2 regions of the Variovorax sp. CCNWLW225 genome follow, and region 1 is predicted to be linked to the other one. Evidence: predicted binding sites of a transcription regulator. Region 1 holds the regulator's gene; the other holds the start of a gene.

What was found. Region 1 encodes HrcA, which represses chaperone genes, less so after heat shock. Its sites were predicted from a motif close to TTAGCACTCNNNNNNNNNGAGTGCTAA; they were not measured.
Region 2: the regulator HrcA is predicted to act here: its motif matches at 8,689-8,715, upstream of V9L20_RS18680 (co-chaperone GroES).

Annotation. Positions count from the first base shown of each region.
Region 1 is NZ_JBBCBV010000024.1:6,224-18,116, reverse strand. It holds gene V9L20_RS24750 (dynamin family protein) at 1-878, shown strand, start outside; gene mutY (A/G-specific adenine glycosylase) at 916-1,950, shown strand; gene rapZ (RNase adapter RapZ) at 1,979-2,854, opposite strand; gene recN (DNA repair protein RecN) at 2,854-4,533, opposite strand; gene V9L20_RS24730 (NAD kinase) at 4,535-5,446, opposite strand; gene hrcA (heat-inducible transcriptional repressor HrcA) at 5,475-6,482, shown strand; tRNA gene V9L20_RS24720 (tRNA-Ile) at 6,515-6,591, shown strand; tRNA gene V9L20_RS24715 (tRNA-Arg) at 6,655-6,731, shown strand; gene V9L20_RS24710 (hypothetical protein) at 6,782-7,045, opposite strand; gene V9L20_RS24705 (hypothetical protein) at 7,237-7,686, shown strand; gene greB (transcription elongation factor GreB) at 7,830-8,408, shown strand; gene V9L20_RS24695 (RelA/SpoT family protein) at 8,434-10,689, opposite strand; gene rpoZ (DNA-directed RNA polymerase subunit omega) at 10,783-10,986, opposite strand; gene gmk (guanylate kinase) at 11,018-11,638, opposite strand; gene V9L20_RS24680 (YicC/YloC family endoribonuclease) at 11,647-11,893, opposite strand, start outside.
Region 2 is NZ_JBBCBV010000012.1:3,203-15,095, reverse strand. It holds gene V9L20_RS18715 (TonB-dependent receptor) at 1-291, opposite strand, end outside; gene V9L20_RS18710 (hypothetical protein) at 379-558, opposite strand; gene V9L20_RS18705 (PepSY-associated TM helix domain-containing protein) at 555-1,754, opposite strand; gene V9L20_RS18700 (TonB-dependent siderophore receptor) at 1,788-3,890, opposite strand; gene V9L20_RS18695 (phospholipase D family protein) at 4,064-5,668, shown strand; gene V9L20_RS18690 (TonB-dependent siderophore receptor) at 5,775-7,883, shown strand; gene V9L20_RS18685 (DUF4198 domain-containing protein) at 7,883-8,629, shown strand; gene V9L20_RS18680 (co-chaperone GroES) at 8,798-9,088, shown strand; gene groL (chaperonin GroEL) at 9,119-10,771, shown strand; gene xylB (xylulokinase) at 10,843-11,893, opposite strand, start outside.

The sequences.
Region 1 (11,893 bases):
TGGTGGCATTGCGTGTCGAAGCCGAGCGCATCCTGAAGGTGCGCCAGCGCGACTTGTCGGAGCAGGCGCTCGAACTGCAGGGCCTGCGCGGCAAGAATGTTTCGGTGATCCGCCACATGCGTGCCCGCATCGACCAGGAGCAGAACGAGTTCGAGGGCAGCAACACGCGCATCCTCGCGCTGCGCTCCGTGCAAGGCAAGCTGCTGCGCGAGGTGTATGCCGTGCTCGGCCGCACCGCGCTCAAGGAGGACATGGTGCGGCTTTCAACCGCGCTCAAGCGCCCCGGCATCAAGCTCAACGTGCGCAAGGTGTACGGCGAGACCTTCGATTCATTGCGCAACAACCTGCGCGAAGTGCAGGCCACCACGGCCGAGATTCAATCGATGCTGCACGCCACGTTCCGTCAGCTCAACGCGGAGCAGGGCTTCAACCTGCAGGCGCCCGCCGAGCCGGACCTGACGAGCTTCGAACAGGAGCTGAGCCAGATCGAGCGCAGCCACATTCATTACCTGAGCGTCGGCAATCTGCTGAGGCTGGCACAAGCGGATTTCTGCGACAAGCTGGTGCGCGCACTCGCGAGCCGGCTGCGGCTGGTCAACGAAGCGGCCATGACCGAAGTGGAGCGCTGGAGCAAGGGTGCCAGCGCACAGATCGACGCGCAGCTGAAGGAGCGTCGCCGCACCTTCAGCAAGCGTATCGAGGCGATCGAGCGCATCCAGAATGCGGCCGGCAACCTCGACGAACGCCTGCTCGAACTTGCCGCGCAAGAGAGCAGCCTGGCCGAGCTGCATCTTCGGCTGCAGGAATTCACTTCGATGATCGCGCAACAGGGAAGGCCGGCCGCCGCGGCCGCCATCGGCGAACTGCGTGCAGCCTGATTGCCCGGTGCCCGGCGGCGCAACGCAGGAGTTGCACATGCCGGCTGATTTTGCGCAGCGTGTCGTGGCCTGGCAGCGCAGCCATGGGCGCAGCGAGCTGCCATGGCAGAACACGCGCGATCCGTACCGCGTATGGCTGTCGGAGGTCATGCTCCAGCAGACCCAGGTCTCGACGGTGCTCGGGTACTTTGCGCGCTTTCTCGAACGCTTCCCTACGGTGCGGGCCCTGGCCGACGGTACGGAGGACGAGGTGTTCGGACTCTGGAGCGGCCTGGGCTATTACAGCCGCGCACGCAACATGCACCGCTGCGCCCAGGAGGTGGTTGCGCGCTTCGGCGGAGAGTTTCCGCGGACCGCGGCAGAGCTCACCACCCTGCCGGGCATCGGCCGTTCCACCGCATCGGCAATTGCGGCCTTCTGCTTTGGCGAGCGCGTGGCAATTCTCGACGGCAACGTGAAGCGCGTGCTGACCCGCGTGCTCGGCTTTGGCGGAGACATGTCTTCGTCGGCGCAGGAGCGCGCGCTCTGGGACCGGGCCACGCAGCTGCTGCCGCCTGACGGGCAAAAGGAAGCCATTGCGGGCTACACGCAGGGCGTGATGGATCTGGGCGCCACGGTCTGCCTGCCGCGCAAACCGAGCTGCATGATCTGTCCGGTGAACAGCATCTGCACCGGCCTGCGCGAAGGCCAGCCGGAGCGCTATCCCGTCAAGACACGCAAACTGAAGCGCAGTGCCCAGTCGCTCTGGACGTTGCTGGCGCGCGATGCGCAAGGCCGCGTCTGGCTGGAAAAGCGTCCGGCCAAGGGTATCTGGGCCGGGCTCTATTGCCTGCCGGTGTTCGAGAGCCGCGAAGACCTGCTGGCCGCACTGCCGCCGGCCGAGCAGCGCAAGGCGCAAGACCTGCCGCCCTTCGTGCACGTGCTGACCCACAAGGACTTGCATCTTCACCCGGTGATGCTTCAGGGCGGCCAGCCGCAAGGCGAGACCGCGCGCTGGGTGGATGCAGAGGAGTGGGGGCGGCTCGGGTTGCCGGCGCCGATGCGCAAGCTGCTGGAAAGCAGCGCAGGCTAGCTTCGAAAGCTGCCGGCTATGGGCGAGTTCAGATCGCGTCCAGCTCGCGGTGCCGCTTGAGGGCACCCCAACGCGCGCCAAAGGCACGTGCCAGCTGTTCGACCAGGAAAACCGATCGGTGCTGGCCGCCCGTGCAGCCGATGGCCACCGTCACGTAGCTGCGGTGGTCTCGCGCCAGCGCATCGAGCCAGCGCGAAAGAAACTGCTCGATGTCGTCGTACATGCGAGCCACGTCTTCGTGCTCGCGCAGCCATTCGACCACCGGCGCGTCGCGGCCGGTGAGCGGCCGCAAGGTCGGCACGTAATGCGGATTGGGGAGCATGCGCACGTCGAACACGTAGTCGGCGTCCAGCGGCACGCCGCGCTTGAAGGCGAAAGATTCGAACACCAGCGTCAGCGCGCTTTGCGGCGCAGAAATCAGCGCCTTGATGTAGCTCTGGAGCTGCGCCGGCCGTATCAGGCTGGTGTCGATCACGTCGGCGCCGTCGCGCAGGTCGGCCAGCAGCTCGCGCTCCAGTTCAATGGCTTGTATCAGCGCCCGCTCCTGCTCGGGCGCGTCGGTGCGGCCCTCCTGGCGCGACAGCGGGTGCCGCCGGCGGGTTTCGGAATAGCGCCGCAGCAGGGCATCGGTGGTGGCGTCGAGAAACAGCGAACGCAGCGAAACACCGTCGTGCCGCAGCGCCTCGAGCTGCTGCGGAACGATCGGCAGCGACACGCCGCTGCGCACGTCCATGGCAATGGCAACGCGCTTGGCTTCCTGTTCGTGCTGCAGCGCGATGAACGGCGTCAGCAATTCGGGCGGCAGGTTGTCGACGCAGTAGTAGCCCGCGTCTTCCAGTGCATGCAATGCGACGGATTTGCCTGAACCCGACATGCCGGTGATGAGCACCAGATCGAGGTTCATCACAGCGTCGCCGACGTCTTGTGGCCCAGCATTTCGCGGGCATGCGCCAGCGAAGTGTGCGAAACCTTCTCGCCGCCGAGCATGCGGGCGATTTCCCGGGCGCGGTTCTCGTCGTCCAGGCGCGAAACGCCGCTTTCGGTGCGCGGGCCGTCCTGGCCGGCCGCGGCGGTCTGGCGCTTGGCCACCACCAGGTGGTGATCGGCGCACGCAGCCACTTGCGGCAGGTGCGTAACGGCCAGAACCTGGCGGTCGCGCCCGAGCTGCTTCATGAGGCGCCCCACGGTCTCTGCAACAGCGCCGCCCACGCCGGCATCGACCTCGTCGAAGATCAGCGTTTGCGCGGCGCCAAGCTGGCTCGTGGTGACCGCAATGGCCAAGGCAATGCGGGAAAGCTCGCCGCCCGAAGCCACCTTGCCGATGGGGCGGGGCGTGCTGCCCGGATGGCCGCTCACCAGAAAAGCGACGTCTTCGAGCCCGGCGCGGCCCGGCTGCGCGAGCGGCTGCAGTTCGACCTCGAAGCGGCCGCCCTGCATGCCCAGCCCCTGCATGGCTTGTGTGACCGCTTCGGACAAGCGCGGTGCGGCCTGCTTGCGAGACTTGGCGAGCGCCTTGGCTTCCTTCATGTAGGCCTGCTGCGCAGCCTGTTCGGCACGCTCCAGGCCTTCGAGGTCGCTTTGTGCGTCCAACGCCTTCAACTCGGCTTGCCATCCCGCCAGCAGCGCGGGCAGGTCGTCGGGCGTGCGCTTGTAGCGGCGCGCCAGCGACATCCACAACCCCATGCGCTCGTCCAGTTCGGCAAGGCGCTGCGGATCGGCCTCTGCGTCGCGCAGGTAGCCGTGCAGCGAATGCGCGGCGTCTGAGGCCTGCGCCACGCTGGAGGCCAGCACTTCGCCGAGCGCGCGGAACTCGGGCTCGATGTGCTCGCAGTTCTGCAGCAGCGTCACCGCGCGCGAGAGCGCCGCCAGGGCGCCGTTGTCGTCGTCTTCGAGCGCCTGGCTTGCGCCCTGCGCCGCGTCGATCAGCGCCTGCGCGTTAGAGATGCGCGCGTGGTTGGTCGAGAGCTCTTCCCACTCGCCCTCGGCGGGCGCCAGCTTCATCACTTCGGCAATCTGCCATTGCAGCCGTTCACGCTCGCGCTGCAGAGAATCCTGCGCGGAGCGCGCGTTGTCGAGTGCGGAGATCGCCTGCCGCCAGCTGTGCCACGCCGCGTCCAGCGCATCGGTGCGCACGCCGGCATAGGCGTCGAGCAGGCCGCGCACGGCCTCGGGGCGCGTCAGGCTTTGCCATGCATGCTGGCCGTGAATGTCGAGCAGGCGGTCGCCGAGCTCCCGCAACTGCGTTGCCGTGGCCGGGCTGCCGTTGATCCAGCCGCGGCTGCGGCCTTGCAGGTCCACCGTGCGGCGCAGCAGCAGAGCGTCGCCGGATTCGAATCCGCCTTCGTCGAGCCAGGCCGCGAAGGCCGGGTCGGCATCGAATTCAGCGCTCACGTCGAGGCGCTCGGCGCCCTCGCGCACCGCGCCTGCATCGGCGCGGTTGCCCAGCGCCAGCTGAAGCGCGTCGATCAATATGGATTTGCCCGCGCCGGTTTCGCCGGTGAGCACCGTAAAACCGGCGGACAGGTCGAGTTCGAGTGATCGCACGATCACGAAGTCGCGCAGTGCGATGCGTCGCAGCGCCATCTCAGGAGCCCCCTTCGTTCCAATGAAGTTTCTTGCGCAGCGTGTCGAAGTAGCTCCAGCCGCGCGGGTGCAGAAAGCGCACCCGGAAATCGGAGCGCCGCACCACCACCCGGTCGCCAATGGCGAGCGAGGCCAGCGACTGCATGTCGAAATTGGCGCTGGCGCCGCGCCCCGACACCAGTTCGATCACGATCTCGTCGGCGTCGGGCAGCAGCACCGGGCGGTTCGACAAGGTGTGCGGTGCGATGGGTACCAAAACCCACCCTGGCACCGCCGGGTGCAGCAGCGGCCCGCCGGCCGACAGCGCATACGCCGTCGAGCCCGTGGGAGACGCAATGATCAGCCCGTCGGCGCGCTGGTTGGCCACGAAATGCCGGCCCACCGAAACCCGCAACTCGACCATGCCCGAGGTGGAGTCGCGGTTCACCACCACATCGTTCATTGCCAGCGCGTCGAAAACCGACACACCGTCGCGCATGACCTGCGCATGCATGAGACTGCGGTGGTCTTCTTCGTACTCGCCGGCCAGCATGGGAATCAGCGTGGCCTGGTAGTTGTCGAGCGGAATGTCGGTGATGAAGCCGAGCCGGCCGCGGTTGATGCCGATCAGCGGAATGCCGTAGCACGCCAGTTGCCGGCCGATGCCCAGCATGGTGCCGTCGCCCCCGACCACCAGGCCCAGGTCGCAGCGCTGCCCGATTTCTTCTACGCTCAGCGCCTCGTAGCGGCCGCCTGCGATGGCGTCCGCAGCGGCCTCTGCAGCAGCGGATTTTTCGACGAAAACAGTGCACCCTTGCGATTCAAGGAAGGCGCCAATATCTTCCATAACGCCGTCGCGCGCGTCCGCTTGCGCCCGGGCGCCTGAAGCCTGGTATTTGCCGATCAGGGCGACGTTGCGAAAGCGGGAAGTCATGTACAAATTACAACACTAAAATCTTGCAATGCTGGACGACCGTGCCAAGTTGCTCCTCAAGACTTTGGTGGAGCGTTACATCGCCGAAGGCCAACCGGTCGGGTCGCGGACTTTGTCGCGCGCGCCGGGGCTGGACCTTTCGCCCGCGACCATCCGCAACGTCATGTCGGACCTCGAGGCGCTGGGGCTGATTGCAAGCCCGCACACCTCCGCCGGCCGCATTCCCACAGCACGTGGCTACCGGCTTTTCGTCGACACCATGCTCACTGCCGAGCGCGAGCAGATGAGCGCGCCGAGCCTGGCGCCCGACCAGCCGCAGAAGGTGATAGCCAACGCGGCCAGCCTGCTGTCCAACCTGTCGCAGTTCGTGGGCGTCGTCATGGCGCCTCGGCGGGCGTCAGTGTTCAAGCAGATCGAGTTCCTGAAGCTTTCCGAGCGGCGGCTGCTGGTGATCATCGTCTCGCCGGACGGCGACGTGCAAAACCGCGTGATCTTTCCCGAGGCCGACTATTCGCAGTCGCAACTGGTCGAGGCGTCGAACTACATCAACGCCCACTATGCGGGGCTGACCATCGAGCAGGTGCGCGACCGTCTCCAGTCCGAGGTCGAAAAGCTGCGCGGCGAGATTGCGGCGCTGATGCAGGCGGCCGTCAAGGTCAGCTCCGAGGTGCTTACCGAAGCGCAGGAAGACGACGTTGTGATCTCCGGCGAGCGCAACCTGCTCTCGGTGACCGACTTCTCCAGCGACATGGGCCAGCTGCGCCGCGCCTTCGAACTGTTCGAGCAAAAGGCGCAGCTCATGCGGTTGCTCGACGTGTCGAGCAAGGCAGAGGGCGTGCGCATCTTCATCGGCGGCGAGAGCCAGGTGGTGCCGATCGAAGAGCTTTCCATCGTCAGCGCCAACTACGAGGTCGATGGGCAGGTCGTGGGCACCCTGGGCGTCATCGGCCCGACGCGCATGCCTTACGAGCGCATGATCCAGATCGTCGACATCACCTCGCGCCTGGTCAGCAACGCGCTGAGCCACCGTAAGTAAGGCGCACGGCGAATAGAATCGGGGTCTCTCGTGGGCCGTTAGCTCAGTTGGTTAGAGCAGCGGACTCATAATCCGTTGGTCGATGGTTCAAGCCCATCACGGCCTACCACTTGCATTCATTTCTCAGCTGGTCCGGTTTGGGCCAAAAATGGATGCTATAATCGATAGCTGTGCGGCTGTAGCTCAGTTGGATAGAGTACTTGGCTACGAACCAAGGGGTCGTGGGTTCAATTCCTGCCAGCCGCACCACTCTCTTAAAGGGTTAGGACATCAACGTGTCCTAACCCTTTTTCTTTTGCCTATCGGCATGCCAGAGAGGGCCCCCCAGGCAAGGTGGTCACATCGATGGGATCGCTGCCGATGCTTGTGGCAAACCACCGAAAGGTGTTCGTCCGATTGTCGCCGCGGCCCGTGGTCCGCACGAACAGATAACCCGAGGTTGCATTGCCCAACCCGTCGACCGGAATGCCCGCGGCCCGCAGCGCCGCGACTTCGGCGCTGGCGCTCATACCGTAGGGCAACTGCAACGTGATGGTCGCGTTATGAATGACCTGAGTGACCATTGCTTCCCACCAGAGTCCATAGAGCTCGGAGCTTCTCTCCCGTTCAACTCATCAGTAGCAAGCCTCGGGAATTAAGAATGTGACTTATTTCACGTGAAGACGAAAATGTTAACGTTTATTGATACCGTAACAATTAGTCCGTAAGACATAGGTCGAACCCTGCCAGCCGGGGAAACGGCTTAGAGTGAATCATGGGTACTCACGCAAAAAGACTCGCATTTCCGCTCCTTTTCTTGCTGTCCTTGGCCACAGGTTCGGTCTGGGCAGGAAAGATCACCTGCATTCCGGGCGCAAACAGCGGAACCGCCTCGTCCCTCAATTCGATCCGCAGGATTTCAATCGACGAGCACTCGCGCACCGTCAACATAGACGTCGTTCGCTCCAGGACGAAAGACACGGAAACCATGGGCAAGCTGAGAGCGGACCTGGTGAACATGGAAGAAAGCCAGTCCGGTGAGCCCGTCTATGTCTTCAACTCCATCCCGACGGTCGGGGTCGAAACCACGAGCCTCTTCAAACTCTTCAAGACAACGGAGTGGCGCCTGATGAGCGCCGGCGTGACGTTCGTGAACAAGGTGCCCGTGCTGCGCGCCGTCGAACAAAGCGTGGTTTTCGACTGCAAGCGCTCCGACCTGGGGTGAAGCAAGCCGGCCCGGTACGCAAGGCCTCGCCCCCCAAGGATCGGGGCACAATATGTTGAACGGGCGACTCAGGAGTTCGCCGCACTTCATCATGAAGGCCTGCAATGAAAGTTGCGGGCCTTTTTAAATTCGGAGGTTTTGCCTTGAGCAAAGCATTCACCAAGGAAACCGACGCCGACGAAGACGACGACGGCGGCGAAAGCGCCGGCCCGGCGCTGCCCAGCGGAAGCAAGAACTACATCACGCCAGCGGGATATGCCCGGCTGCGCGACGAATTGCTGCAATTGATGGACGAAGAGCGCCCCAAGGTCGTCGAGGCGGTGCATTGGGCGGCCAAGAATGGCGACCGCTCGGAGAATGGCGATTACCTCTACGGCAAAAAGCGCCTGCGAGAAATCGATCGGCGCATTCGCTTTCTGACCAAGCGGCTGGAGATTGCCGAGGTGACCGACCCCTCGGTGCACCACGGCAGCGATCAGGTTTTCTTTGGCGCCACGGTGCGCTATGCCGATGAAACCGGCGACGAGCGCAGCGTGACCATCCTGGGCATCGACGAAGCGGACAGCGCCCAATCGCAAGTCAGCTGGATTTCGCCTATCGCGAGGGCCTTGCTCAAGTCACGCGAGGGCGACGTGGTGAAGCTCGTGACGCCGGGCGGCACGCATGAGGTCGAGTTGCTGTCTGTGAGCTATCCCGCTCCGGGTTCAGGCACTGCGGCGTAAGCGCGCCGCTGCTTCAGGCGAAATTTCAGGGCGCGGGAACCGTCCGCGCGGCCGTCAGCACCGACGCTGTTCGCCGCGCCGCACGCAACACCGCGTCGAGATGGCTTCGATCACGCACGGCAATCACAAAGCGCAGGTCGGTTGAATCCTGCGGCGTTTCGTCGGCCATTTCGACGTGCGTGATGTCCGCTTCGGCGTCCGCCAGCGTCGCGGCCACGCGGGCCAGCACGCCCTTGTCGTTGCGCACGGTTATCACCACGCCGGTTTCGAAAGCACGGGTGGGCTCGTCGGCCCATTCGACTGCGAAAAAGCGCTCGCTGTCCTTGTGCCGCAGGCGTTGGCCGACGCCGCAGCTTTCGGTGTGCACCACCAAGCCTTCTCCGTGCCCAAGGTAGCCGACGATCTCATCGCCCGGAATCGGACGGCAGCACAGCGCAAAGCGAACGGAAGAGTTCTCGCTCCCGTCCAGCGTCACGGCGCCCTGCGAAATGGTTTCGTGCGAAATGAAGCGCTCGCGGCTCAGTAGCAGCGCATCCGGCCGCTCGCCCAGTTCGGAGAGCATGGCCACGAGCCGCTTGGCGACGATGCTGGCAATTCGCTTGCCCAAGCCGATGTCTGTCAGCAGTTCGGCGCGGGTGCGGTTGCCGGTAAAGCGCAGCAGCTTTTCCCACAGCGCCTGATGCTCGGCATCGTCGGCCGGCAACTTGCTGAGGCCTTCGGCACGCAGCGCCTGCGCGAGCAGCTTTTCGCCGAGGCCTTCGGATTCGGCGTGCGCCAGCGTCTTCAAATAATGGCGGATCTTGGAGCGCGCGCGTCCGGTTCGCACAAAGCCCAGCCAAGCCGGGTTGGGCGTCGACACGGGCGCGGTAATCACCTCGACCACGTCGCCGTTCTTCAGTTCAGTGCGCAGCGGCACCTGGTCGCCGTTGATGCGCGCGGCGGAGGTGTGGTCGCCGATGTTGCTGTGAATGGCATAGGCAAAGTCGACCACCGTGGCGCCGCGCGGCAGCGCCAGAATCTGGCTCTTGGGCGTGAACACGTAGACCGCATCGGGAAACAGGTCGACCTTGACGTGGTCCCAGAACTCGGCCGCGTCGCGGGTTTCGTCCTGGATGTCGAGCAGCGACTGCAGCCACTTGGTGCCCAGCCGGTCGTTGCTGGCCGCATTGGGCTCGGCGGCCTTGTACAGCCAATGCGCCGCCACGCCCGATTCGGCCACCACGTGCATGGCCTCCGTGCGCAGCTGAAACTCCACGTTCACACCGGCCGGGCCCACCAGGGTGGTGTGCAGCGACTGGTAGCCGTTGAGCTTGGCAATGGCGATGTGGTCCTTGAACTTGCCCGGCAGCGGCTTGTACATCTGGTGCAGGATGCCCAGGCCCGTGTAGCAGGCGATCACGTTCGGCACGATCAGCCGAAAACCGTAGATGTCGGTCACCTGGGCAAAGCTCAGGTGCTTTTCTTCCATCTTGCGGTAGATGGAATAGAGCGTTTTCTCGCGGCCAGCAATCCGCAGCGTCATGCCGGCGGCCGAGAAGGCGGTTTCGACCTCTTTCTGCACCTTCTGGATCAGGTCGCGCCGGCGGCCGCGCGCCTTGGCCACGGCCTTGGACAACGTGGCGTAGCGCCAGGGCTTCAAATGGCGGAACGACAGCTCTTGCAGTTCGCGATACGTCTGGTTCAGCCCGAGCCGGTGCGCGATGGGCGCGTAGATCTCGAGCGTTTCGCGCGAAATGCGAGCCCATTTCTCGCGCGGCGCATCGTCCAGCGTTCGCATGTTGTGCGTGCGGTCGGCCAGCTTCACAAGAATGACGCGCACATCGCGCGCCATGGCCAGAAGCATCTTGCGGAACGATTCGGCCTGGTTTTCTTCGCGCGTGTTGAACTGCAGCTTGTCCAGCTTGGTGAGCCCGTCGACCAGCTCGGCGACTGGGGCGCCAAAGCGTTCGATCAGCTCTGGCTTGGTAACGCCGCAATCTTCGATGGCGTCGTGCAGCAGGGCGGCCATCAGGGCCTGCGCGTCAAGCTTCCATTCGGCACATTGCGCCGCCACGGCAATCGGGTGCGTAATGTAGGGCTCGCCGCTGTTGCGCAGCTGGCCCAGGTGGGCCTCGTCGGCAAAGCGGTAGGCGCGGCGGACCAGCTCGGTGTCCTCGGGGCTCAGGTAATCGAGCCTGGCCGTCAGCGCGGCAAAGCTTGCGGCGGCCGCATTCAGCGCCGCCGGGCTCGGCTTTGGCGTGCCCGAAGGGGCATGGGACTGATGTTTGGCAACCGCACTCATGGCTACCACTTTAGCGTGACCGCTGTATGGACGCGTCCAGACGTAAAAAAAGCACCGCTTTGCGGTGCCTTTTCGTTGCAGGGCTGCGTCAGATCAGCCCGGCACCTTCTTGAGCATTTCAATGCCGATCTTGCCTTCGGCGATCTCGCGCAGGGCGGTCACGGCGGGCTTGTTCTTGCTCTCGATCTTGGGCGCATGGCCTTGGCTCAGCATGCGCGCACGGTAGGTGGCGGCCAGAACCAGCTGGAAGCGGTTGGGGATCTGAAGCAGACAATCTTCGACGGTGATGCGGGCCATGATGAGAATCTTTCGGTCAGTGAGCAGGAAATCAGGGGATGTTCAGTGCGGCAAATGTGTCGGCACGTGCGCGGCGTTGTGCAGAGTACCGAAGCCGCTGAGCGTGGACGATCGCCTTGAGATCGAAAAGCGCGCGCTCAAATAACTCGTTGATTATAACGAAGTCGAATTCCCCCGCCCGGGCCATCTCTTCGGCGGCATTCTTGAGCCGCAGCTCGATGACGGCGGCGCTGTCTTCGCCGCGCCGCTCCAGCCGGGAGCGCAGTTCTTCCCAGCTTGGCGGCAGGATGAAAATCATGACCGCGTTGGCAAAGGTCTTGCGGATCTGGATCGCGCCCTGGAAGTCGATTTCCAGAATGACGTCCGCCCCCTGGGCAATTCGCTCTTCAATGGCCTTTTTGGAGGTGCCATACCGGTGGCCGTGCACATGGGCCCATTCCACGAAGCCGTCCGCGGCAATCATGGCGTCGAACTCCGACGGCGAGGTGAAAAAGTACTCCCGGCCGTGCTTTTCTTGCCCGCGCGGTGGCCGGGTGGTGTGCGAAACCGAGGGCTGAACGGCCGTGTCCAGCTCCATGAGCGCTTTGACCAGGCTCGATTTGCCGGCACCGCTGGGTGCCGCCACCACAAAAATGTTGCCCGGATAGTCCATTCGCTCGCTCATTCGATGTTTTGTACCTGTTCGCGCATCTGCTCGATCAGCACCTTCATGTCCACGCCAATGCGGGTGAGCTCCAGCGCTGCGGACTTGGAGCCCAGTGTATTGGCCTCGCGGTGCAGTTCCTGAATCAAGAAGTCCAGCCGCTTGCCGATTTCGCCGCCCTTCTTGAGCAGCCGCTCGATCTCGTCCAGGTGCGAATTGAGGCGCGTGAGCTCTTCCGCCACGTCGATGCGAATCGCAAAAGCC
Region 2 (11,893 bases), on a different contig from region 1:
GTCTTGCGCATAGTTCATGCGGTTTTGCACCTGCAGGCCCGGAACGCCGCCCAGGCTTTCGGACAAGTTGACCTGCAGCCGGTTGTCTCGCATCTCCGCACCGTCGACGCGATCGACCGAGCCCGGAACGTTGAAGGGCGCGACCTCGCCGCGGGGCGTGGACACCGTCACTTCGGGCAGGCGGCCGCGGTCTGCGTCTGGAGGAGTCGCCTGTTGCGCCTGGGCAGCGAGCGGAGCCCCCAGCAGCAACAGGCGAACGGCAGTGGCGGTGGCGGCGAGTGCGGGCTTCATCATCGCGCCGATTCTGCTTCGGCGCGCGGCGGTGCACGTACTAGCAACAACCCGCGCGGGCCGAAGCAGCCAGCCCAGGTTCTCAGATCAGGTTCTGCGCCAGCCGTACCAGCCGCACACCGCGACGGGAATGCCCAGTGCGAACCAGGCGAGCATGTCGCCCAAGCCGCCGTCGCTGAACAGCGCGGAAATCAGGCCGATGGACGTCAGCACGCCCAGCACGATCGGCCAGCCCCACATGCGCCGGAAGGCGTGGCGGGGCTTCATGCCTGCACCTTCATGGCCGGGGCCGGGTCAGGCTGCTGCCCGCCATGCTGCGGCGCTCGCCCTGCACTGCCCGCAGCTGTTGGCGCGGCCGGTGTCGGCACGGTGTTGCCGCGCTTGAGCCACAGGTAAAGCCCGCTGCCCAGCACGATGATGGTGGCAATGTCGAGCAGCGCCCAGATGATCTGCATCGGCATGCCCGCGTAATCGCCGAAGTGCAGAGGCTGCGACACGAGCAGCGCCGTCAGGTACCACGGCATCTCGGGCGAGGCGGTCACCTGTGTGGTCTTCGCATCGACCAGTACCGGCTTCAGCAGCTTCGAGGTGAAGGGCTCGTTGCCGCGCAGGAAGAAGGTGGTGTGGTGCGGGCTCGAGAACGAAGTGCCCGGGAACGCGATGAAAGACAGCTTCATGTCGGGCGCCTGCTTCAGCGCGACTTCCATCGAACGCTGCACCGATCCGCGCTCGGCTGCGGGTACGGTCGGCTCGTTCTTGTAAGGCGCAAGCAGCGTGCTGAGCTGGTCGTACTGCCAGTACTTGATGATCAGGTCGGCCCAGGTGTTGATCATGCCGGTGGAGCCCACCACGAACAGCCACACCAGCGTGACGATACCCAGCAGGTTGTGCAGGTCGAGCCACTTGAGGCGTGGCCGCTTCTCGCGCCGCACCGTGCCGAAGTCGAGCTTGCGCATGAAAGGCGCATAAAGCACCACCCCGGAAACGATGGCCACAAGCAGCAGCAAGCCCATGAAGCCCAGGAAGAGCTTGCCCGCCAGCCCTGCGAACAGGTCGACGTGCAGCTTGAACATCACGTACATGAAGCCCTCGTCGAACTTGGGCTGTGCCAGCACGACGCCGGTGCGCGCATCGATGGCGACCGACTTGAAGTCTTCGGTGGGTTCAGGCGTGGGCGTGAGCGTGACGAGCCAGAGGCCGTCGTCGTCCTCGGGCTGCGAGACGAACTGCACCACGCGGTCGGGGTGCTTGGCGCGCGCCGTCTCGAGCACGCGGTCCAGGCTCACGCGCGGCGTGTCCGCGGGCATCTTGGGCGCTTCGACCTCGGTGCCCAGAAGATGGCCGATCTCGTGATGAAAGATCAGCGGCAGGCCCGTGATGCACAGCAGCAGCATGAACACGGTGCACACAAGGCTGCTCCACTTGTGTACCCAGGCCCAGGTCTTGATCTTTCGGCTGTTCATCATGTCGTCACTGCTCCCATCGAAAGAGAATTATCAAAAGCGGTAGGTTGCGCTTGCCACCACGCTGCGGCGCGAGCCGTACCAGCAGTCACCGCGCGAAAGGCAGGTGCTGAAGTAGACCTTGTCCGTCAGGTTGTTGATGTTGAGCGCATAGCGCCAGTTGGCATTTTCGTAGGCAAAGACGGCATCGAGCAACGTCACCCCCGGCACCCGTGGACCCGCGCCGGACTGCAGGTCGCGGAACGAACTCATCATGCGCACGCCCGCGCCGGCCGAGAACCCGCTGAGACCACCAATCGAGAAGCGGTACTTGGCCCAGACGCTCGCCTGGTGCTTGGGCAGGCCCTCGATCAGTTCGTCCGCATCGGTGTAGTTGTAGTGCGCGATCAGGTCGAGGTTCGAGCCGATCGAACCCTTGGCTTCGAGTTCGAGGCCCTGGGTCTTGGTCTTGCCGACCTGCGTGTACACGTTGGGCGACGGCGAAGTGATCTGGTTCTTCTCGCGCAGGTCGTACACCGCCGCGCTGAACGCAAGCGCGCGGTCCTTCGGCTCGTACTTCACGCCGGCTTCCCACTGCTCACCGCGCAGGGGCGAGAAGATCTGCCCGTTGCGCGGCGACTGTGGCGTGAACGACTCGCTGTAGCTCAGGTACGGAGACCAGCCCGAAGGCATGGCGTACATCACGCCAAACCGCTTGGTGGTTGCGCTGCTCTTCTCGGCGTCGCTGCCTTCCGCGCTCGAAACGGCCTTGTCGTGGCGCAGGCCCGCCACGAAGATCCAGTTGTCGAGCTTCATCTGGTCCTGCAGGTAGAAGCCGTTCTGGCGCTGGCGGGTGCGCGGCCGCGCATCGCGAATGGGCATGTCGACGTGGCCATACACAGGCGCATAGGCGTCGATGGTGTCGTACGTGGTGCCGCCCCAGACGTTTTCGCGCTGGCGCGCGAAGTCCGCGCCCACAAGCAGCGTGTGCTTGAGCGCGCCGGTCTGGAAATGTCCTTCGACATGGTTGTCGAGCGTCTGCGTGCGGTTGCGCGTCAGGTAGCTGTCGTAGTAGCGGCCCAGCACGCGCCTGAAGATCGGGTCCGTCGCGTCCCAGCTCTCGGCCCCGCTGAAGGCCGCGCCGTAGTGGTAGCGGTTGTCGTTTTCGTTTTGCGCATAGCGGAAGTTCTGCCGCAGGGTCCAGTTCTCGTTGAACTTGTGCTCGAACTGCCAGCCGAAGGTCTTGCGCTCGCTGTCGTAGTAGTCGAAGCCCGGCTCGCCGATGAAGCGGCTGGTGGGAATGCGTCCGCTCGGGTTGGGCAGCAACGTGCCTGCCCACGGGAAGAATTGCGAGCTGCTGCCGCTCTTGTCCTTTTGATACAGGCCTTGCAGCGTGAGCGAGGTTGCCGCGCTCGGCCGCCAGGTCAACGACGGCGCAATGACGCTGCGGTCGTCGGGCACGTAGTCAACCTGCGTGTCCGACTTGCGCTGCAATGCAATCAACCGGTAAGACAGCGAGCCGTCCGCATTCAGCGGACCGGTCAGGTCGGCCTGGACCTGCTTGCGGCCGAAGCTGCCGAACTGCACACCCACTTCGCGCTGCGCTTCTTGCAGCGGCCGCTTGCTCACCATGTTGACCACGCCCGCGGCGGTGCCGGCGCCGAACAGCATGCCCGACGGGCCGCGCAGCACTTCGAGCCGCTCCAGCGTGTAGGGCTCGGTGCGCGTGGTGCTGGTGTAGTAGCCGTAGGCCTGGCGCAGGCCGTCCAGGTAAATGTCGGGCGAAGCGCCCCGAATGCGCACGGAGTCGGTCCGCGAGTCGAGGCCGTAGGCATCGGAGCGCACGCCGGCCGCGTAGTTGAGCGCGTCCTGCAGATTGCCCGCGCCCTGGTCCACCATCTGGTCGCGCGTGACCACGGTCACGGACTGGGGCGTTTCGGAAAGCGGCGTGTCGGTCTTGGTGGCGGTGGCGGCATTCCTCGCGCGATAGCCGATCACCGGCGAAGTCGCGGTTTCGGCCTCTGCGCTTGCATCCACCCTGATTTCCGGCAACGCGCCGGGCGCCGGGGCCTGGGCCAAAACCTGCTGATGCACATAAATTGCCATGCATCCTGCCAGCACCGATGCGACTTTGCGCCCCGCCATCAACCTCGTCATTCCTGCTCCACTCCGAAACATTATTAAGAACGATTCGTATTCTAATAGTTATAAAGTCTCATTTGTTTCAATTTCCCGAGAGCAGCGAGGGGCGTTACGCCATGGATGGCCGGCGTGGTGGCAACCAAAGCGGCTACGATCCCGCCCGCACGTCCCGTGCTACGGCCGGTCTCATGCTCAAGCTCATTGCACTCTCGTTTTCCGCGCTGCGCGGTCCGGCTCTGTGGCTGATCGGCTCCGGACTCGCGCTCGTTCTGGCGGGCTGTGCCGGTCTTCCCCCTCGCGCACCCGAGCCGCCGACGCTGTCGATCGCGGCCTCTCCCGCCACCATGCTAGGCCGGGCTGCTGCAGACCTGAGCGCAGCGCAGCAGGACGGGCTTTCCAGCATCCGCCCGCTGGTCGAGGCCTCTTTTGCGCTCGACGCCCGTTTCGAGCTGATGCGTCAGGCGCAAGCCTCGCTGGACGTGCAGACCTACCAGCTCGGCAACGACAAGACCGGCCGCCTGCTGTTGCGCGAAATGCGCGATGCCGCCCGTCGCGGCGTACGGGTGCGCCTGCTGCTCGACGATTTTTATACCGCCGGCATGGACCGCCTGCTGCTCGGACTTGCCGCGGAGCCCAATGCCGAGGTCCGCCTGTTCAACCCGTTCGTGAACGCCCGCGACCACTCGGCCACGCGGTGGATCGAGTTCTTCGCCGACTTTCGCCGGCTCAACCACCGCATGCACAACAAGCTCTTCGTGGCCGACGGCGCGATGGCGATTGCCGGCGGGCGCAACCTGGCCGACGAGTATTTCCTGCGCAGCGAAGGCGCCAACTTCATCGATTTCGAACTGATCATGGCCGGGCCCGTGGTGCCGGAGGCGGCGCGCATCTTCGACACCTACTGGAACAGCGACGTGGTCTACCCGCTCCAGCGGATTGCCGGCGCCAGCGACAGCCCGGAATTGCTGAAAGCGGAGCTCGAAGCCGCCACTTCGCCCATCCATGCGCCGCCGCCCGCCCCTCTTGCCGGCACCGACCTGCTGGGCGACGCGCCGCTCGGCACGCAGCTTGCCGACATCGGCCGGGTGAAGTGGATGCGGGCCGAAGCCCATGCCGCAGCGGACAGCCCCAACAAGGCGCTGGGCACTCTTGCATCGCCGGCCGAATCGCTTGCGGCGCGGTTCCATGAAATGACCGCGAGCGCGCGCTCGGACGTGGTGGTGATTTCGCCCTACTTCATCCCGGGGGAAGACGGCATGGCGCGCATCCGGGAAGGCCGGGCGCGCGGCGTGCGCATCAGCGTCATCACCAATTCGCTGGCCGACAGCGACGAGCCGCTGGTGAACATCAACTACAACCGCTACCGCGTCGACATGCTGAAGCTGGGCGTGAACCTGTACGAGGTGAGTACCCAGCAGCTCAAGCGCAACCGCCAGTTCCGCACGCTGCTGAAGAAAGCGCGCGGGCGCCTTCACGCCAAGCTTGCCCTGGTCGACCGGGAATGGGTGCTGCTCGGCTCGATGAACCTCGATCCCCGCTCGGCGCGGCTGAACACCGAGTTCGGCGTTCGCGTGCGCAGCTTCGAATTGAGCCAGGCGCTGCTGTACGCCTATCAGTTGGACGACATCGAAGGTGTTTACCGCGTGGTGCTCATGCCTGACGGCGAGAACGTGCAATGGATCGGCACCGGCGATGTGGACAACGAGGTGCTCGACAGCGAGCCGGACTCCAGCCTGCTCACGCGCCTGCAGCTGCTGCTGTTCTCCTGGTTCGTGCCGACAGACCAGCTGTAGCGCGCTGCAGAGGCTGCGGTGGCCAAGGGCGGCCATCCACGCCGCCTACAATGGGGAATGAGATTTGTTCTCAATAACTCCACTCAAACGCACTACAAAGTTCTCAATGGGATTTCGCACCCGGTCGTCACGCATCGCCTTCGCCTTGCTCCCCCTCGCTTCCATTTCTTCACTCTCCACAGCACAAGGCACCGCCAGCGCACCGTCAGACCCTGCGAGCGCATCGCTGCCCGAAGTGCATGTGGTGGCCGAGCCGGAATCCGGCGGCTACAACCCCACGACCAGCAGCGGCGCCACGCGCACCAGCACGCCGGTGCGGGAGGTGCCGCAATCGGTACGCATCATCTCCAGCCAGTTGATCGAAGACATGGGTGCGAGGCGCTTGGCCGACACGGTGGATTTTGTGAGCGGCATCACGCGCCTCAATGACTTCGGCGGCACCTGGGACAACTTCGGTATTCGCGGCTTCAGCAGCACCGACATGGGGTTTCTGGTCAACGGCTTTCCCGGCTCCCGCGGCTACAACCCGCCGCGCGACACCGCCACCGTCGAGCGCTTCGAATTCCTGAAGGGCCCTGCCTCGGCCGTCTACGGCAGCAGCGAGCCCGGCGGCACCATCAACATCGTCACCAAGAAGCCGGAGTTCACGCGCCGCAACACGGCCGACTTCAGCATCGGCAGCCAGGGCCTGCGCCGCAGTACGCTGGACAGCACCGGCGCGCTGGGCCGCAGCGTGGCCTACCGCCTGAACATGGCGGTGGAGGAAGGCGACAGCCGCAGCGACCTGCTGAGCAACCGGCGCACCCTGGTGGCGCCGGCGCTGACCTGGGTGATCGATGACAAGACGGTGCTCAACTACGAGTCCGAGTTCCTGCGTTCGAAGACGCCGCTGGACCGCGGGCTGATCAACGTGCGCGGCGTGCTCGGCACCCTGCCCCGCGACCGCGTGCTCAACGAGCCCGGCGACGGCAACATGACGCTCACCAGCAATACGCACCAGCTCACGCTGGACCGCCAGTTGTCGGACAACTGGCGCGCGCGCGTGGGTGCGAGCTACAAGGAAAGCACCTTTTCCGGTAACTACACCGAAGCGACATCGCTCGCGGCCGACAACCGGACGCTGAACCGCCGCGCCACGTGGCGCCAGCTGCCGTCGCGCGACACCGCCTTCCAGGCGGAACTGGAAGGAAAGTTCACGACCGGCACCTTGGGCCACACGCTGCTCATCGGCGTGGAAGCCTCCAGGCTGTGGATGAACACCGAGATCCTTCGCTCCGGGAACTACCCGATCGATATCTACCAGCCGGTGTATGGAAAGCCCCAGCCGCCGCTCACGTCGCTCACCTCCAGTACAGACGAGCACCAGCGCGCGAGCGCCGTATTCGTGCAGGACCAGATCAGCCTTTCGCCGCAATGGAAGCTGCTGGTGGGCGCCCGCTACGACCATTACAGGCAGAGCATCGAGGACCGTGTCGCAAACCGCAACAGTGCCCAGAAGCACGATGCCGTTTCGCCGCGCGCCGGCCTGACCTATCTGCCGAACGACTGGAGCTCCTGGTATGTGTCTGCCGGCAAGTCGTTTCGCGGCAACAGCGGCACCGACAAGAACGGCCGCGCATTCGATCCGCAGCACTCCACCGCCCTCGAGGCCGGCGTGAAGCTGCAGACCCGGGACCAGCGCCTGGGCGCCAATTTCGCCGTGTTCGACATCAAGAAGACGAACGTGCTGACGGCCAGCGACACGCCCGGCTTTTCCGTGGCCGCCGGCGAAGTCAAGAGCAGCGGCTTCGAAGCCGACGTCTATGGCCAGATCGACAAGAACTGGCGGGTGAGCGGAAATTTCGCCTACGTCGACGCCCGCATCTCCAAAGACGCCACGCTGGCGGCCGGCACACGCATCACGAACATTCCGAGGACCAGTGCCGGCCTGTTTGCCATTCGCGAAGATGCGCTGGCCAACGGCAGCCGCTATGGCGTGGGCGCCGGCATCAACTACGTCGGCAACCGCTCGGGCAACAACGCCGACACCTACACCCTGCCGGCCTACACCACCGTCAAGCTGGTGAGCTACTGGCAAATCAACAAGACCGCGCGCGTGTCGATCGACGTGCACAACCTGTTCAACAAGAACTTCTACACCGCCTCTTGGGGCAATTTGTACGTGATCCCAGGCGCGAAACGCAGTGTCGTCGCCAGCCTGAAACTGGACCTCTGATGAGCAAACCGCACCGAATTGCCGCCCTGGCCACCCTCGCGGCGGCGGCCGTACTCTGCTCGGCCGGCGCGCAGGCGCACGGTATCTGGTTTGCCCAGCGCTCCGGCGAACTCGCGCTGATCTACGGCGAAGGCGCCGACGATCTGGACACGGTCAAGCGGCAGCCGCTGATCACCGCCGTCACCGCCTACGACGCGTCCGCGAACCCCGTATCGACGGCATTGGACGTGAGCGGGCGCCTGCTGGTGGTGGACACCAAGGAGAAACCCGCCATCGTCGCAGCCGTGCTCGACAACGGCACCTGGAGCAAGACGCCGGAAGGCAAATGGCTCAAGAAGGGCAAGGACGAAGTTCCGGGCGCGCTCACCAGCGGCCACAACCTCAAATACGCGGTGCATCTGCGCAGCCCGCTGCGCGGTGCTTTGCCGCCGTTGCCAGGGCACACGCTGCAGATCGTCCCGGTCGATTCCACGCTGCCCGAAAAGCTCGGCCAAGACCTGCGCCTGCGCGTGCTCTACAAAGGAAAACCCGTGGCGGGCGCCCTGATGCTGGCCGACTTCGTCAACGATCCCGACGCGAAGCCGATCGAAAGCGGCGCCGACGGCACCGTGGTCATCAAGGTGCGCAACCAGGGGCTGAACGTCATCACCGCCGTGCTGTCGACGCCACCGGAAGATCCTGCGAAGACCGACAAGGTGGAGCACCTGGCGTCGCTCTCCTTCGTGCTTGCGCACGCGCCGGAATAGGCGAGCGGGGCCGACGGCTGCGCCCCGGGGCCTTGAAACTCCACCGATTGCCCTTATGATTAGCACTCGCTGCTGACGAGTGCTAACAAGCCTCGATTCCAGCCGATGGGCCGCCGGTCTCCCCGCCCGGCGCCCGACCACAACCCCGTTTCTTATCCAGGAGATGCAATGAAACTTCGTCCTTTGGCCGATCGCGTGATCGTCAAGCGTGTTGACAGCGAAACCAAGACCGCCTCCGGCATCGTCATTCCCGACGCAGCCGCCGAAAAGCCCGACCAGGGTGAAGTCCTGGCCGTGGGCCCGGGCAAGCGCAACGACAAGGGCGAACTGACCGCACTGACCGTCAAGGTCGGCGACCGCGTCCTGTTCGGCAAGTACAGCGGCCAGACCGTCAAGGTCGGCGGCGACGAACTGCTGGTCATGAAGGAAGACGACCTGTTCGCAGTCGTCGATAAGTAATCCATCCATCCCCTTTCGGAGAAATAAAACATGGCAGCAAAAGACGTAGTCTTCGGCGGTGAAGCCCGCGCACGCATGGTCGAGGGTGTCAACATCCTGGCCAACGCAGTCAAGGTGACCCTGGGCCCCAAGGGCCGCAACGTGGTGCTCGAGCGCTCGTTCGGCGCCCCCACCGTCACCAAGGACGGTGTGTCGGTCGCCAAGGAAATCGAACTCAAGGACAAGCTCCAGAACATGGGCGCCCAGCTCGTGAAGGAAGTGGCCTCGAAGACCAGCGACAACGCTGGTGACGGCACCACCACCGCCACGGTTCTGGCACAAGCCATCGTTCGCGAAGGCTTCAAGTACGTGGCCGCCGGCATCAACCCGATGGACCTGAAGCGCGGCATCGACAAGGCCGTCACGGCCCTGGTCGAAGAGCTGAAGAAGGCTTCGAAGCCCACCACCACGTCGAAGGAAATCGCACAAGTCGGCTCGATCTCGGCCAACAGCGACGAAACCATCGGCAAGCTCATCGCTGACGCGATGGACAAGGTCGGCAAGGAAGGCGTGATCACTGTCGAAGACGGCAAGTCGCTCGAAAGCGAACTCGACGTCGTCGAAGGCATGCAGTTCGACCGCGGCTACCTGTCGCCCTACTTCATCAACAACCCCGAAAAGCAATCGGCGCTGCTCGACAACCCGTTCGTGCTGCTGTTCGACAAGAAGATCAGCAACATCCGCGACCTGCTCCCCACGCTGGAACAAGTTGCCAAGGCTGGCCGTCCGCTGCTGATCATTGCCGAAGAAGTCGAAGGCGAAGCCCTGGCTACGCTGGTGGTGAACACGATCCGCGGCATCCTGAAGGTCGTGGCTGTCAAGGCTCCTGGCTTCGGCGACCGCCGCAAGGCCATGCTGGAAGACATCGCCATCCTGACGGGCGGCAAGGTCATCGCTGAAGAAGTGGGCCTCACGCTCGAAAAGGTGACGCTGGCCGACCTGGGCCAAGCCAAGCGCATCGAAGTGGGCAAGGAAAACACCATCATCATCGACGGCGCCGGCGCTGCTGCCGACATCGAAGCCCGCGTGAAGCAAGTGCGCGTGCAGATCGAAGAAGCCACGAGCGACTACGACCGTGAAAAGCTGCAAGAGCGCGTGGCCAAGCTGGCCGGCGGTGTTGCGGTGATCAAGGTTGGCGCCGCCACCGAAGTCGAAATGAAGGAAAAGAAGGCTCGCGTCGAAGACGCCCTGCACGCCACCCGCGCTGCAGTGGAAGAAGGCGTTGTGGCTGGCGGCGGCGTGGCTCTGCTGCGTGCCAAGCAAGCCGTGGGCGACCGCGTGAAGGGCGACAACGCCGACCAGGACGCCGGTATCAAGCTGGTGCTCAAGGCGATCGAAGCGCCCCTGCGCGAAATCGTGAACAACGCCGGCGGCGAAGCCTCGGTGGTGGTGAACGCTGTGTTGGCCGGCAAGGGCAACTACGGCTTCAACGCTGCGAACGACACGTACGGCGACATGCTCGAGCTGGGCATTCTGGACCCGACCAAGGTGACCCGCACCGCGCTGCAGAACGCAGCATCGGTTGCTTCGCTGCTGCTGACGACCGAAGCCATGGTCGCCGACGCACCGAAGGAAGAAGCCGGTGCCGGCGGCGGCATGCCCGACATGGGCGGCATGGGTGGTATGGGCGGCATGGGCATGTAATGCCCGGCTGAGCTCTGCTCACCAAAACAAAAAGGGCCGCGCAAGCGGCCCTTTTTTATTGCGCGGTACGTTTATCGAAACTGGTCGCGCAGCGCCATGTAGAGCACCTGGAAGCGCGCATGCCGCGTCTTGTGCGAGCCGTTCCCTTCGACCGAGGGCGCCAGTTGCTGCTTGACCGGCGGCAGCGTGCACACCTCGGCCACAGCGCCACCATCGGCGAGCCACGCAAGCCGCGCCGCACCCAGCGCGCCGCCCGTCTCGCTGCCTGCATAGAGCGTGAGCGGCACCTGGAAGATGTCGGCCAGCAGTTGGCCCCACCACACGCTGCGCGCACCGCCGCCGACCAGCGCCACTTCGCGCAGCGGCATGTCGGCCGGCAGGCGCAAGGTGTCGAAGCCGTCGCGCAGCCCGAAGCTCACGCCCTCGACCACGGCATAGGCGATTTCCGCCGGACCGTGCGCATGCGTCAGGCCGAACAGCGCGCCCTGCGCATTGGGGTTGTTGTGCGGCGAGCGTTCGCCCGAAAGGTACGGCAGGAACAGCGGGCAACGCTCGCGCCGTGCCGGTGCCACCGACGCTGCCGCTTCGAGCAGCGCCGCCTCGTCGGCAAACTTGAATGTCTTGGCGGCCCAGCTCACCGCGCTTGCGGCCGAGAGCATCACCGACATCTGGTGCCAGCGCTTGGGCAGCGCATGGCAGAACGCATGCATCGCCTGCGCGGGGTTGGGCAGAAAGCGGTCGGTCGAGACGAACACCACGCCCGAGGTGCCGAGCGACACAAAGCCCTGGCCCGGCTCCACCAGCCCCATGCCGACCGCGCTGGCGGCGTTGTCGCCGGCGCCGCCAGCGATGAGTACCGAGTCGCTGCCCACGCCCCAGCGTGCCGCCAGCTCGGGCTTGAGCTGCGCCGACACTTCGCTGCCTTCAACCAACCGGGGCATGTGCTCTCGCGTGAGCCCCGTGGCCGCGAGCAGTTCGTCGGACCAGTCGCGCGCGCCGACATCGAGCCACAGTGTGCCGGCCGCATCGGACATCTCACTGACCGCCTCACCGCTGAGCATGAAGCGCAGCCAGTCTTTCGGCAGCAGCACGCGCGCCACCCGAGCGAAGATTTCAGGCTCG